2 regions of the Trinickia violacea genome follow, and region 2 is predicted to be linked to the other one. Evidence: predicted binding sites of a transcription regulator. Region 2 holds the regulator's gene; the other holds the start of a gene.
What was found. Region 2 encodes LexA, which represses DNA repair genes until DNA is damaged. Its sites were predicted from a motif close to ACTGTATNNNNATACAGT; they were not measured.
Positions count from the first base shown of each region.

Region 1: the regulator LexA is predicted to act here: its motif matches at 1,807-1,824, upstream of FAZ95_RS40440 (CppA family protein).

Region 1 covers NZ_CP040078.1:3,359,316-3,365,827, reverse strand. Annotated here, with positions in the region: one part of gene FAZ95_RS37240 (IS3 family transposase) at 1-60, opposite strand, end outside; gene FAZ95_RS37235 (hypothetical protein) at 286-1,005, shown strand; gene FAZ95_RS40440 (CppA family protein) at 1,495-1,797, opposite strand; gene FAZ95_RS40435 (hypothetical protein) at 2,000-2,629, shown strand; gene FAZ95_RS37220 (hypothetical protein) at 2,684-2,962, shown strand; gene FAZ95_RS37215 (hypothetical protein) at 3,050-3,478, shown strand; gene FAZ95_RS39685 (hypothetical protein) at 3,640-3,783, shown strand; gene FAZ95_RS37210 (N-acetyltransferase DgcN family protein) at 4,469-5,581, shown strand; gene aroA (3-phosphoshikimate 1-carboxyvinyltransferase) at 5,654-6,512, shown strand, end outside.
Region 2 covers NZ_CP040077.1:2,109,865-2,116,376, reverse strand. Annotated here, with positions in the region: gene FAZ95_RS09605 (sulfate/molybdate ABC transporter ATP-binding protein) at 1-605, opposite strand, end outside; gene cysW (sulfate ABC transporter permease subunit CysW) at 621-1,520, opposite strand; gene cysT (sulfate ABC transporter permease subunit CysT) at 1,517-2,425, opposite strand; gene FAZ95_RS09590 (sulfate ABC transporter substrate-binding protein) at 2,560-3,624, opposite strand; gene lexA (transcriptional repressor LexA) at 3,904-4,554, shown strand; gene FAZ95_RS09580 (hypothetical protein) at 4,586-4,972, shown strand; gene FAZ95_RS09575 (DUF2939 domain-containing protein) at 5,140-5,793, shown strand; gene FAZ95_RS09570 (universal stress protein) at 5,911-6,414, opposite strand.

The DNA of each region.
Region 1 (6,512 bases), on a different replicon from region 2:
GCCCGCCTCGCCTTCCTTCAACACCCCAATGATTTGCTCTTCGCTGAATCGCTTCTTCACTTCCGTTCCCCTTCCTTGGAACGGACTCTACATCAACGGCGGACTATTACGGGGGGCAGGTCACACTCAATGGCCCCCACCAGTTGCAACCTGATAATACCGTTGACAAAAATTGACTTGCGTGTCGTGCGCAGCATGTATGGTTAGTAATGCTGTCGCATTTGTGCGTGGCTATCATCCGCGATTCCGAAACTGTTCGTTGCGTACACACGCTGGGGTAGATAAATGTCAAAATTTCCTGCACTACGTCAATTAGCCATTCTCCTAGGTATTTTGTTGGCTTTCTTAGCCTCGCCTTCAGGTGTTCAGGCTCAGACGGCGACCGTCAATTTTGTCTCGGACACGACTTGGGCAGTCTCAAATTCTGCGGGGATTTTTTTAAACTTCGCCCAAAATGTCTGTCTCAACGCTCAGTCACCATCAAACTGTCCGGCAAATGCGACGTTGTATGGCTATCCAGGAGGATGGGAAGCCGACTTGTCCAGCATTCCAGGTGCGACATGGATTTGGGCACCGGGAATCACTGGCGCTACGGCTCCAGCGTATCCTGCGGAATTCCGCTTCTCGAAGTCGTTTGACCTTCGCGGGACTCCAGTGTCGGGAACGATTTCAATTGCTGCGGATGACTTCGCAGAAATACTCGTTAACGGTCAATCAGTTGGAACAATTGGATCCCTAACAGGAAATTTCAACGCTGCAGTGCAGTCTCAACAATATCTACACACTTTCGACATTTATAAATTCCTTGTCCACGGCACTAACGTTATTACGATCCGCGCAGCCAACGGCAATTATGGTTGTGGGTCGGGACCCTACAGTTGCAATCCGGCAGGTGTGGTTTTTGGCGGGTCGCTTCAGTTTCAGGGCAGCGCTGGTAACTGTCAGGGGACCGGTAATGGAAATGGTGATCCATCATCCCAGGGAAATTGCATGAAACAGCGTTAATAAGAGGCGAGGGGTGGGATACGGCAGTCGCTTCCCTACTGGACTTCAGTTCCCAGCTGCGCGCTAGGCAGGCTGAGGATGCCGCACGCCGCGACGCCGAGGACGAACAAGAAGCTGCGGCGCGCCTTGTCCACCAGGCCGCCGGCAGCACGTACATCGATCCTACGGCTGAGCGACGCATCGACATCGATGCTGACGGGCAGAGCGCTACCGTCCGCTTAGCAGCTGAGGGCGTCTCGCGCCACGAGGCCGGAAACTGGCCGCTTCGTTTCCTGCGGGCCGTGCGGAGTGGGCAACTGCGGCCTGCTACCGCAGCCGATATCGAGGCGTTCGCACAAGCCAGTCGCCAGCACTCCGTTATATCTCCCGCTCTACCTATCAGGGCACGCACCGTGACACCGCCGTCTCGGTGCATCTAGCCGATCTCCGGGCTCATGTGCGCGGCGCGGGCAGGGGATTTCCGACCCTGAGCGAATCTTCGAGGGGGTCTTAGCCCGTGCGTCGAGCTGGGGTCGTGCACCGTGCGAGCAGCTGACGCATCTGCGCGAGATGCTGGTCAGCGATCGCGTGATTGGCATTGGCGCTACATTGCCAGTGCGGGGTAGGGGGCCAGACGCCAAGGTAGCGGCAGATGGCCGACACGTAAGGTTTGGTCAACGCGCCAGCGGAGGTCCCGCGCTGCGCGGCCAACCTGCAAGCGGCGTCAGCCACGCAGCTGTCACCAACATGCTTGCGCAACCAAGCGAGGGTTTGCCGATCGTCGTCGTTGAGAATCCGGATCAGGTGTTCCATACCGCTAGAACTGTATATTTGTACAGTTGTTAATATATACAGTGTTTTCGTGAAGAGCAAGGCCACATCCTGACCGTTTGACGGACCCGCGCGTGGCATTAAAAGGCGAGAGGGCTTCATGGGGCGCGCGCTTGTGCAGGCGACTTTGCCATGTCGCGAGCCCGACCGGAATTTGGCGGGCTGGGGCCGCACATCGGGCGAGATGAGCCTCATCATCAAGCCTGGCCATTACCTCGAGACGTCCACAGGCGAGTTCGAGAGCATGGGCTATCCTTACGGATCCATCCCGCGGCTCTTGCTCGCATGGCTCGGGACCGAAGCGGTGAGGACCAAGGGGCGCCAACCCTCAGACCTGCGCGAGCGCACGCGCGTGAAGATCGACCATCCGGATCTGCCCGGAGCCGTCAAGCAAGTCGCGGCCGAAGCTGTCCTCAGCATCTGGCATTCCGCCTCCGAGGCGTCCGCTGCCGAACTCTCGACTCCGCGTGCCGAGGCGCGTCATCAAGCGCACGAAGCCGAAGTCGCGCGGGACCAGGCAATGGCGGAAGCTGTCGCTGCACGGCAGGCGGTCGAGTCCACGCAGGCTCAACTCGAGGCGGTTCGCACCCAGCTTGCGGAAAGTGGTGACGTTCCGGCCGCTGAGCGTCAGGCTCACGCCGCAACCGAAGCACGGCTGCAGGAAGTGCGCCGTTGGTTGGACGAGGCGTCAAACCAACTCGCCCTCGTCAAAACCGATCTCGGCGCCGAGATCGAGCGTGTAAGAGAACGGGCCGAAGCTGCCGACACACGCGCTCAGGCGCACGAAAAACGCGCGCTACGCGAAATCGACTAGGAGCGTACGGCGCGTAAGAAAAGCGAGCAGCAGCTCGAGACCCTGCGGGCGCACTTGGCTGCGGCAAAGAGCGAACTCAAGGACGCTGCTGTTCAGCACGCTGGCTCGATCTCCGCGCTGCGCACGGAACTGGATCTCGTGTCACAACGCGCCGAAGCCGTCGCCAGTCAGCAGCAGGCCACGGTGAACGACCTGGCCGCAGCCCGAACAAGCCTGCAGGAAGCACTGCGGCGGGCCGAGCGCGCCGAAGCCGAGGCGGAGGTCACACGACGACTCGTCGACGGACTGCAAAGAACGCCGGCCGCGCGCGGAGCCCAATGCGCCAAGGGGTGATCCGCCTTAGCGTACGATTTTTTCCGAATTCTGAAGCTGCCCCAACTAAGGCAGGAAATATTCGATATTGCGGGAAAACTGTTCCATATGTATCAAGTCGAACAGTTTATGAAGTACGCCGGTGAATTCTTCAACAAGCGCGTTGCGTCTGCATCCTTGGCGGAAGCCGCCGAAGTGCGTGCACGGCCGAAACAGAGTGGCCGGCATTGGATATCGGGGAAGTGGCGAGACTCCCTTGGACGAATCTTGGACTTAGAAAGGGACGCACTTCGAAATCTGAAGCTTTCCCCGGAAGCAGCCACCAGCTTCACGACATTTGCAGAAAGGCTTCGAGATATCGAGGCAGCGAAGAAAGCCCTTAAGGACGATCGGATAGAACCGGGTACGGCGCTGGAAGTCCCTCAAATCAAGCAGAACCAAATCCTCGATGCGGCAGATCGCGAACTGAACGAAGCGCTAGCTCGCGTGCTTTGGGTCCAACTCAACGGCATTGAATCACCGACACAAGGCAGCTAATTCGGCGCCTCGAAGTTACCCGAAGACAACAAAAGCTAAGAGCGCGTCTGCGGGGCTCAGCGGACGACCATGCAGCGACTCGGACCCCAACCCTTAACATGCAGCATATTTTCCCTTCGGCGCGGCGTACGAATCGCCGTTGCCACCGAGAAAGCATCTCCTTGAACGATCCGCTCAACAAGTACGGCGCGGCAACCCTGTTAAGTGCTGAGCAAGGAGCCCCGATCGCCGTGCCGGACGTCGCCACGCCGATAGACTCCACGACCGTATTGGGCCTGGCCTTCGCAGCGGCTGCCCACCGCTAACGTTCAGCCGTCTCAATCATTGATCTCATCGGCCGATGGGTGATGCGTTCGCGTTGGCCTTACCCGTTGGGAGCTCAGTCTATGGGCATTCTCCGCGGCTCAACAATTGACACAAGTTCATATTCCTGGTTGAGCTTTAAATCTATGTTAATTCGCATAGCGAACAATAAATAATGTAAACGACTGGGTTATCGTGCCCGTGTAGGGAGGAAGCGTCGCTACAGATACCCAAGCGCGCTATGGATGTTACCCAGGCTGAAGGCTATTTGACGTTTCGCGGTCGGTGTTTCGCGACGAGTCACTTCGAACTGGCGACGACCCGGCAACGGCTGGCTGAATGATGGCTATTGCAGTGCAGACGCGTCAATACGGCTAACCAAAACGTGTCACCCCGAATCGTGTCAACAGTCCCATCGCAGGTTTCGAGAGAAGGAGTCCCGTCAGCCATGCTGCGATCGAAATCAGGGAAAAATCTGTCAGCTCTTACAGCTTTTCCGCCCCCGAGCTGAAATGGCATGATGCAGCACTGGAACAAATCCGAAAATCTACGCATGAAATGCAAAGCGTACACAGTTGAGCATAGCTGGGATTGAATTAAATAGATTCGTAACTCTTCCACCACCAGAGAGCTTATTTCCGAGTGGTCGAATTCTCAAACTAGGAATACTGACGGGAGTTGGGTGACATGATTCAATTGAAAGGCCGCCGCGTCGCGATTTTTGCGGATGGGCGCTTCGGTCCGGTCACGAGCAAGGTGGCAACGTCCTATCTGCGCTATTGCCATCAAGATTGCGTGGCTGTTATCGACCACCGGCTTGCCGGTAAGGACGTCGGCGATATCCTAGGCTACGCTCACGGCATCCCCGTAGTCGAGTCAGTGAAGTCTGCGCTCGCACGCAAGCCTGATGTTCTGATCATCGGCGTGGGACTCCATTCGAACGAGCTGCCGACGGAATGGCGCTCTCAGATCGCTCAGGCTATCGTCGCCGGTCTCGACATTGTCAGCGGATTGCATTTCCGCATCGCCGTCGATGAAGAATTTAAAGAACTCGCGCAAGGATCGGGGAGCAGGATATGGGACACGAAGGAGCCGCCCGAGCAACTGGCGACGAGTACCGCACGTCTCGACGAGTTGGATCGCTTTATCGTCCACACGGTGGGCAGCGACTGTCGTGTCGGCAAGAAGACTACGGCCATCGAAATCACCCAGACGGCGAACCGTCGCGGAATCAATACTGGCTTTGTTGCCACCGGGCAAAGTGGCATCTATATCAGTGGTAATGGCGTCGCCGTAGATGCCGTGCCGTCCGACTTCGTGGCCGGCGTCAGCGAGGAGCTTGTACGCAAGTCCGCAGAGCACCACGACTGGGTAGTTGTCGAGGGGCAAGGAGCGGTTAGCCACCCAGCCTACAGCGGTGTCACACTCGGCCTGCTGCACGGCGCCATGCCCCACGCACTGATCCTGTGTCACGAAGCGAACTTAACGCACCACAAAGGTTGGCCGAACGTGCCGTTGCGGACGTTGCGGGAACTCATCACCACCTACGAGCACCTAGCTTCCTTCCTGCGACCAGCGAAGGTTGTCGGCATCAGCGTTCACTGCGGAGACCTCGACAAGTCCGATGCTGCTACCTACCTTTCGTGCATCGAGTCCGAAACCGGTCTGCCTGCCACTGACGCGATTCATTTCGGTACCGAAAAACTCGTCGATGCACTGGTCCGCTACCGCGCTATGCTGCCGCAACGTCTCGACGCGCCACACGAGGAAACGCCCTCGGAACCGGTCGCTGCCGCATAATCCACGACCGAATTTAGCGACTCTTCGATAAATTCTCGGATATATCAAGATAACTGTGTTTAGGATATCTAAATGAGTAAGAGAAAATATATACAGGTGAGCCCGCTAGCCGGGCTAACCGACCAAGCGGCGATCCCGTCCTCGAAGCCGGAGACACAGCGGGCGATTCTTGCCGCTACGCTGGCGCGCGGCAGATCGATCATCCGCAACGACCTGCGCTGCGTCGAAACTACTGCGATGAAAAATGCTTGTCGCGCTGTCGGCGCTAAGGTTACCGAAGCTGACAGATACCTAATCGTCGATGGCGTCGGGCGCGAATTCTCACTCGGTCAACGGATGATCGACGCCATTGGATCAGGCCTGGTCTTCCGCGTGTTTACCGCACTGACCTGCTTTTCGCCCACACCGGCTGTCATCACCGGCGACGCCATCCTGCGCGGGCGCGTCATGGCTCCCTTGTTCGAGGCCCTCAGCAAGCTTGGCGCCAACATCGAATGTATTGCTGAGAATGGCAAAGCCCCCATCGTCAACTGGGGCGGTGGGTTTGAGGGCGGGCGCTGCGATTTACCCGGTAACGTCAGCTCGCAGTTCATCACCGCGATAATGTTTGCGGCGCCGCTGGCCAAGCGGCCTACGGAAATCCACATTCATGGCGAGATTTTGTCGATTTCCTATATTCGCCAGACGGCCGAAGCGATGCGCCATGCTGGCATCGAAGTGGATATCAGTGATGATTTCGCCACCATTACGGTTCACCCGGGCGAGTACCAACCGTTCGAGTATCAGGTCTATGGTGACTATACGTCATCGTCGTATTTGGTCGGCGCCGCGGCGCTGTTCAAGGGCACAACGACGTTCTCCAACGTAAGCAGCGTCAGTCTGCAAGGCGAACGAGCCATCGTCGACGTCATCCGTACGCTGGGCCTCAAGA
Region 2 (6,512 bases):
TCGAGCGCTTCTTCCTGGTCGTGCGTGACGAAGATCGTCGAGATGTGCAAATCGTCGTGCAGCCGCCGCAGCCAGCTGCGCAACTCCTTGCGGACCTTCGCGTCGAGTGCGCCGAACGGCTCGTCGAGCAGCAGCACCTTCGGCTCGACGGCGAGCGCACGTGCGAGCGCGATCCGCTGGCGCTGACCGCCCGACAGTTCCGACGGATAGCGTTGCGCCAGCCAGTCGAGCTGCACGAGCTTGAGCAGCTCGTGCACCTTCTCGCGGATCACGGCCTCGGACGGGCGCTCCTTGCGCGGCTTCACGCGCAGCCCGAACGCGACGTTCTCGAAGACGGTCATGTGCCTGAACAGCGCGTAATGCTGGAACACGAAGCCCACTTGCCGCTCGCGCGCGCCGACGCTGCCGACGTCCTGCCCTTGCAGCAGGACCTGGCCGGCGTCCGCGTGTTCGAGTCCGGCGATGACGCGCAAGAGCGTGGTCTTGCCGCAGCCGGACGGGCCGAGCAGCGCGACGAGCTCGCCCGGAGGGAAGTCGAGCGACACGTTGTCGAGCGCCGTGAAATCGCCGAAACGTTTTTGCAGATTGCGAACGTTGATGCCCATGCGTGATACGCCTCTTTACTGGTCCAACTGGGTTGCGCCCGGCCGCGCCGCGGCCATCCCGCGTTCGGCGATGAGCTTCAGGCCGAGCGTCACGAGCGCGAGCAGCGCGAGCAGCGACGCCACCGCGAACGCGGCCGAAAAGTTGTACTCGTTGTAGAGAATCTCGACGTGGAGCGGCATCGTGTCGGTCTGCCCGCGAATGTGACCGGACACCACCGACACCGCCCCGAACTCGCCCATCGCGCGCGCGTTGCAGAGAATCACGCCGTAGAGCAGGCCCCACTTGACGTTCGGCAGCGTGATGCGCCGGAAGATCTGCCAGCCCGATGCGCCGAGCACGTGCGCGGCTTCTTCCTCGTCGTTGCCCTGCGCCTGCATCAGCGGAATCAGCTCGCGCGCGACGAACGGAAACGTGACGAAGACCGTCGCGAGCACGATGCCCGGCACCGCGAAGATGATCTGCCCGTCGTGATCGGCGAGCCACGGGCCGAACCAGCCTTGCGCGCCGAACATCAGCACGTAGATCAGCCCCGAAATCACAGGCGATACCGAGAACGGCAGATCGATCAGCGTCGTGAGCAGCGCCTTGCCCTTGAATTCGAACTTCGCGATCGCCCACGACGCCGCGAGTCCGAACGCGAGATTCAGCGGCACCGCAATGGCCGCGACGAGCAGCGTGAGCTTGATCGCGGACCAGGCGTCGGGATCGGCGAGCGAGTCGAAGTAATAGCCGACGCCTTTTCTGAACGCCTCGTAAAACACCGCCGCGAGCGGCACGGCGAGAAAGAGCGTGAGGAACACGAGCGCGATGCCGGTCAATGCCCAGCGCACGAAGCGCGGCTCGGTGACCGGGTTCGACTCGCTTGCAGCACGCGCGCCCGGCGCTCGCTGGAGGATGGCGGAATCGTGGCTCATCGCGCGGCTCCTTCAATCGCGGGCGCAGTCTCCGACGCCGTTGCTGCACTCCGCGCCGGACCGCTCGCCCCGCGGCTCGTGCGCCGCTGCAAATACCACTGCAGCGTATTGATCAGCAGCAGCATCACGAACGACACGACGAGCATCACGACCGCCAACGCCGTCGCACCCGCATAGTCGTACTGCTCGAGCTTCGTGATGATCAAGAGCGACGTGATCTCCGACTTCATCGGCACATTGCCGGCGATGAAGATCACCGAGCCGTACTCGCCGAGCGCGCGCGCGAACGCGAGCGCGAAACCCGTGAGCAGCGCGGGCGTCACGGCAGGCAGCACGACGCGGCGAAACGTCAGCCAGCGCGACGCGCCAAGGCATGCCGCGGCCTCCTCCTGCTCGCGCTCGAAGTCTTCGAGCACGGGCTGCACGGTGCGCACGACGAACGGCAGGCCGATAAAGGTCAGCGCGACCAGCACGCCCAACGGCGTGAACGCGATCTTGATGCCGAGCGGCGCGAGAAACTGCCCGATCCAGCCGTTGCCCGAATAGACGGCGGCAAGCGAGATGCCCGCGACCGAAGTCGGCAGCGCGAACGGCAAATCGACGACCGCATCGACGATGCGCTTGCCCGGAAACGTGTAGCGCACGAGCACCCACGCCACCAGAAAACCAAACACGGCGTTGATGAGCGCCCCGCCGAGCGCCGCCGAAAACGTGAGCCGATACGACGCCAGCACACGCGGCGACGCGACCGCGCGCACGAATTGATCCCACTCGAGCGTGGCCGTCTTCAGGAACGTCGCGGCAAGCGGGATCAGCACCACGAGGCTCAAATACGCCACCGTGATGCCGAGCGTCACGCCAAAACCGGGCAAGGCGCTCGGCTTGCGGAATGTGAACGTCGTCATGCGGATGCTCTTCTTGGGTGCGGCCCCGAAGGGAGCCGTTCGCGAGCGGCCGGTGCGTCGTCGTGTGACTCGCTTGGCCGCTCGTCGTCGTTGTTATGGCCGGCTGAAGCCGGCGGTGTGACTCTCTTGCTGCGTTACTGCGGCTGATAGATCGAATCGAACACGCCGCCGTCGGCGAAATGCGTCTTCTGCGCGTTGGTCCAGCCGCCGAACGTGTCGTCGACCGTGTACAGCTTCAGCTTCGGAAACTTGTCCGTCAGCGCGGCCGGCACCTTGCTCGAACGCGGACGATAAAAATTCTTCGCGGCAATCTCCTGCCCTTCGTCGCTATAGAGGAAGTTCAGATACGCCTCGGCGAGCTTGCGGGTGCCGTGCTTGTCGACGACCTTGTCGACCACCGCCACCGGCGGCTCGGCGAGGATGCTCACCGACGGCACGACGATCTCGAACTTGTCCGCGCCGAACTCCTTCTGCGACAGGAACGCCTCGTTTTCCCAGGCAATCAGCACGTCGCCGATGCCGCGCTGCACGAAGCTCGTCGTCGCGCCGCGCGCACCCGAGTCGAGCACGCCGGCGTTCTTGTAGAGCTTGGTGATGAACGCCTTCGCCGTCTGATCGTTGCCGCCCGGCTGGTGCACCGCGTACGCCCAGGCCGCGAGGTAGTTCCAGCGCGCGCCGCCCGAGGTCTTCGGATTCGGCGTGACGATCGACACGCCGGGCTTCACGAGGTCGTCCCAATCCTTGATGTGCTTCGGATTGCCCTTGCGCACGAGGAACACGATCGTCGACGTGTACGGCGACGCGTTGTCGGGCAAACGCGTCTGCCAGTTCTTGTCGATGAGCCCCTTGTTCGCGAGCGCGTCGATGTCGTAGGCGAGCGCGAGCGTCACGACGTCGGCCTGCAAGCCGTCGAGCACCGAGCGCGCCTGCGCGCCCGAGCCGCCGTGCGACTGCTTGAAGGTCACCGTGTCGCCGGTCTTCGCTTTCCACGCCTTGCCGAATGCCTGGTTGATGTCTTGGTACAGCTCCCGCGTCGGGTCGTAGGAGACGTTCAACAGCGTCGTATCGGCATGCGCTGGCGCGCTCGCGGCCAGCGCCAACACGCCGGCCACCGTCGACAGCGCGCTCAAAGCCAGCATCGCAACCCACCGGCGAGCCTTGCCCGCCTTCCCCGTATTCCCCGTCGTACTTTCGGCCATGCGCTTTTTCTCCGTTTTCAAGACTGGTGCTTTATTCCGTCGGGCCAGTCTAGCGAAGGGCCTACATACTCAAAAATAATAAATCTTCATTCTTTAATGACAAAAAGTGGATAGCGACAGCCGGAACCGGCGCTATCCCAGCCGTTTGGTTGCTCCGGCGTCGCGGATGACCTCGATCAAGCGTGGCGGCTGGCTCGGATAGCGACACTTAAAGTAACGCTTGAAATGTGACGAATACTGTATAAAAATACAGTCACCTGTCTATCCATACAGTGCGCCATGACCAAACTCACCGCAAGGCAGCAGCAGGTTTACGACTTGATCCGCCAGACGATCGAAAGAAGCGGCTTTCCGCCCACGCGGGCCGAGATCGCCGCAGAACTCGGCTTCAGCTCGGCCAATTCGGCCGAAGAGCACCTGCGGGCGCTCGCGCGCAAAGGGGTGATCGAACTCGCCGCCGGCGCCTCGCGCGGCATCCGCTTGCTGATGGGCGTGGACGACGCGCCACATCAATTCACGCTGCCGCACGCGGGCCTAATGCAGCTTTCGCTGCCGCTCGTCGGGCGCGTCGCGGCGGGCAGTCCGATCCTCGCGCAAGAACATATCTCGCAGCACTACGCGTGCGATCCGGCGCTCTTCTCGAGCAAGCCCGATTACCTGTTGAAAGTGCGCGGGCTGTCGATGCGCGACGCCGGCATCCTCGATGGCGATCTGCTCGCGGTGCAAAAGCGCAGCGAAGCGAAAGACGGCCAGATCATCGTCGCGCGGCTCGGCGACGACGTTACCGTCAAGCGCCTCAAGCGCCGCAAGGACGGCATCGAACTGATCGCCGAGAACCCCGATTACGACAACATCTTTGTTCAGGCCGGGAGCGCGGAATTCGCACTCGAAGGTATTGCGGTGGGGCTGATTCGCCCGACCGAATTCTGAACGCCGCCCAGACTCTGCCTGGAGACATGCCATGGACCGCCTTGCCCGCCTCTTGCCTATCCGTCAATTCGGCCGTCTGCGCCATCTGCGCGGCGTCGTGCCTTGCGCACCGCTCGAAGCCGGCGCCGCGCTGACTCGCACCACGCGAATCGCCGAGACGCGATTCGATCAGCCCGAATTGCAGTTCGAATCGCACGCGGGGGGATGGGAGCCGGCACTGCCGTCGGCGCTGCCGGCGTTCGCCCGGGTGTCGTTGAATAGCGGTTTGAACTCGGAACCCGCGCGGCGTGGGCCGGTGCGCGTTTATCACGGCGCGTCGCGCCTGATCATGGTCGGCACCATCGACGCGGTCTGCCGGATGATCGATCGTTGCATTGCAGCCGAAGGCTCGGGCGCGCAACAAGGTCTTTTCGATTGATGGGCTCGATGGCGCACTCGGTTGCGCCACCAAGCTGCGTCACGCATTTGTCGGCGCAGGCGCCAAATTCATCGCGCCAGTTGCAATAGCTAACAATTCTGAAGGGATCATTTTCTTGGCTTGACGGTCCACCGATCATCGTCATTTTCTGCGGAGACCTTTCCCTCATGTCCGATCCCGTTCGCTCAACGCCACGCAGTCCGGTCGCGCTTGCGATCAAGGTCGCTATCGCATTCGCTGTGATCGCGGTATTGAGCTATGCCTACGCGTCGCCATACATTGCGCTCGATCGCCTGAAGCGCGCAGCCGACGCGCGCGACGCACAAACGCTCAATCAGTACGTCGACTATCCGGCTTTGCGCCAGAGCCTCAAGGATCAAGTCACGCAATTGCTGACGCGGCGTATCGATGAGCAAAAGCTCCACAATCCGTTCGCGGCCATTGGGGCGATGATCGGAATGGCTTTGGTCGGGCCGCTCGTCGACGCCTATGCCACACCCGACGGCGTGGCCGCGATCCTCGACGGCATGCCGCCGCGCGGTACGCCCGGCGAGCATCCGCCCGAACCGGGGGAGCCCTCGGAAAACATGGCTTCGAACGAGGCCCCGTCGCAACCCGGGCAACCCGCATCGGCGCCGGCCACGTCCTCGAGCCAGCCGGCATCGGCCCCGGTGCCGCCGAAAACCACAGCGGGCTATCGGGGCGTCAACGAGTTCGCTGTCACCTACCAGCGCAGTGCAGGCAACGCGCAGTATTCGGCGATTCTGCATCGCGATGGGTTGTTTTCGTGGAAGCTGGTGGCCGTCGAGCTAAACGGTTAGATCGCAATTAGATCGACTGAGCGCGCTAACTAAACGCGCTCATTAAGCGTCTTCACATACGCGTGACCACGGTGACGTGCGGCCGGCCTGGCCGATCGGCCGCACGAGAGACTGAATTTAACGCACGGTACCCGCTTCGGCGGCCATAGCCGCTTCGGTTTCCGCTTCTTTTCGTTGCTCTTGCGGCGTCGAGCACGCCACCAGAATGCTGCACGATACGCGGTCGAGCAACTGCGTATTGCCCGAACCCATCCACCAGCGCGACAGGCCGCTGCGGCAGCGGTGACCAACCACGACCAAATCGGCCTGGATTTCACTGGCGAGATTGGCGATCTCGTCGATCGGGTGGCCGAACGCGAAATGACCGTGCGCCTGCACGCCCCGTTCGGTCAGCCAGTTCACGCCTTCCTGAAGAATCTCGCGAGCGGCGTCTTCGAAGCGCCCGCACGCGACATCGGTCAAGAGCCCGGCGCTCTGGGCGATGCTCGTCCGCATGTCGACGACCGACAGCAGGTGCGTCTCCGCCTTCAAGTCGAGTGCGAGATCGGCGCCGCAGCGCAACGCCTTGCGGCCTTCACGCGTGCCGTCATAGCACAACAGAATTTTTTTGTAGCTTGCCATCACGACCTCCCATATGCGCTTGTGCGCGCCTTTGCCCTAATCATGGTGCGCCGCAATTCCGCTTGCAAGGGATGGAAAACGCTTAGTGGATCGGCCGA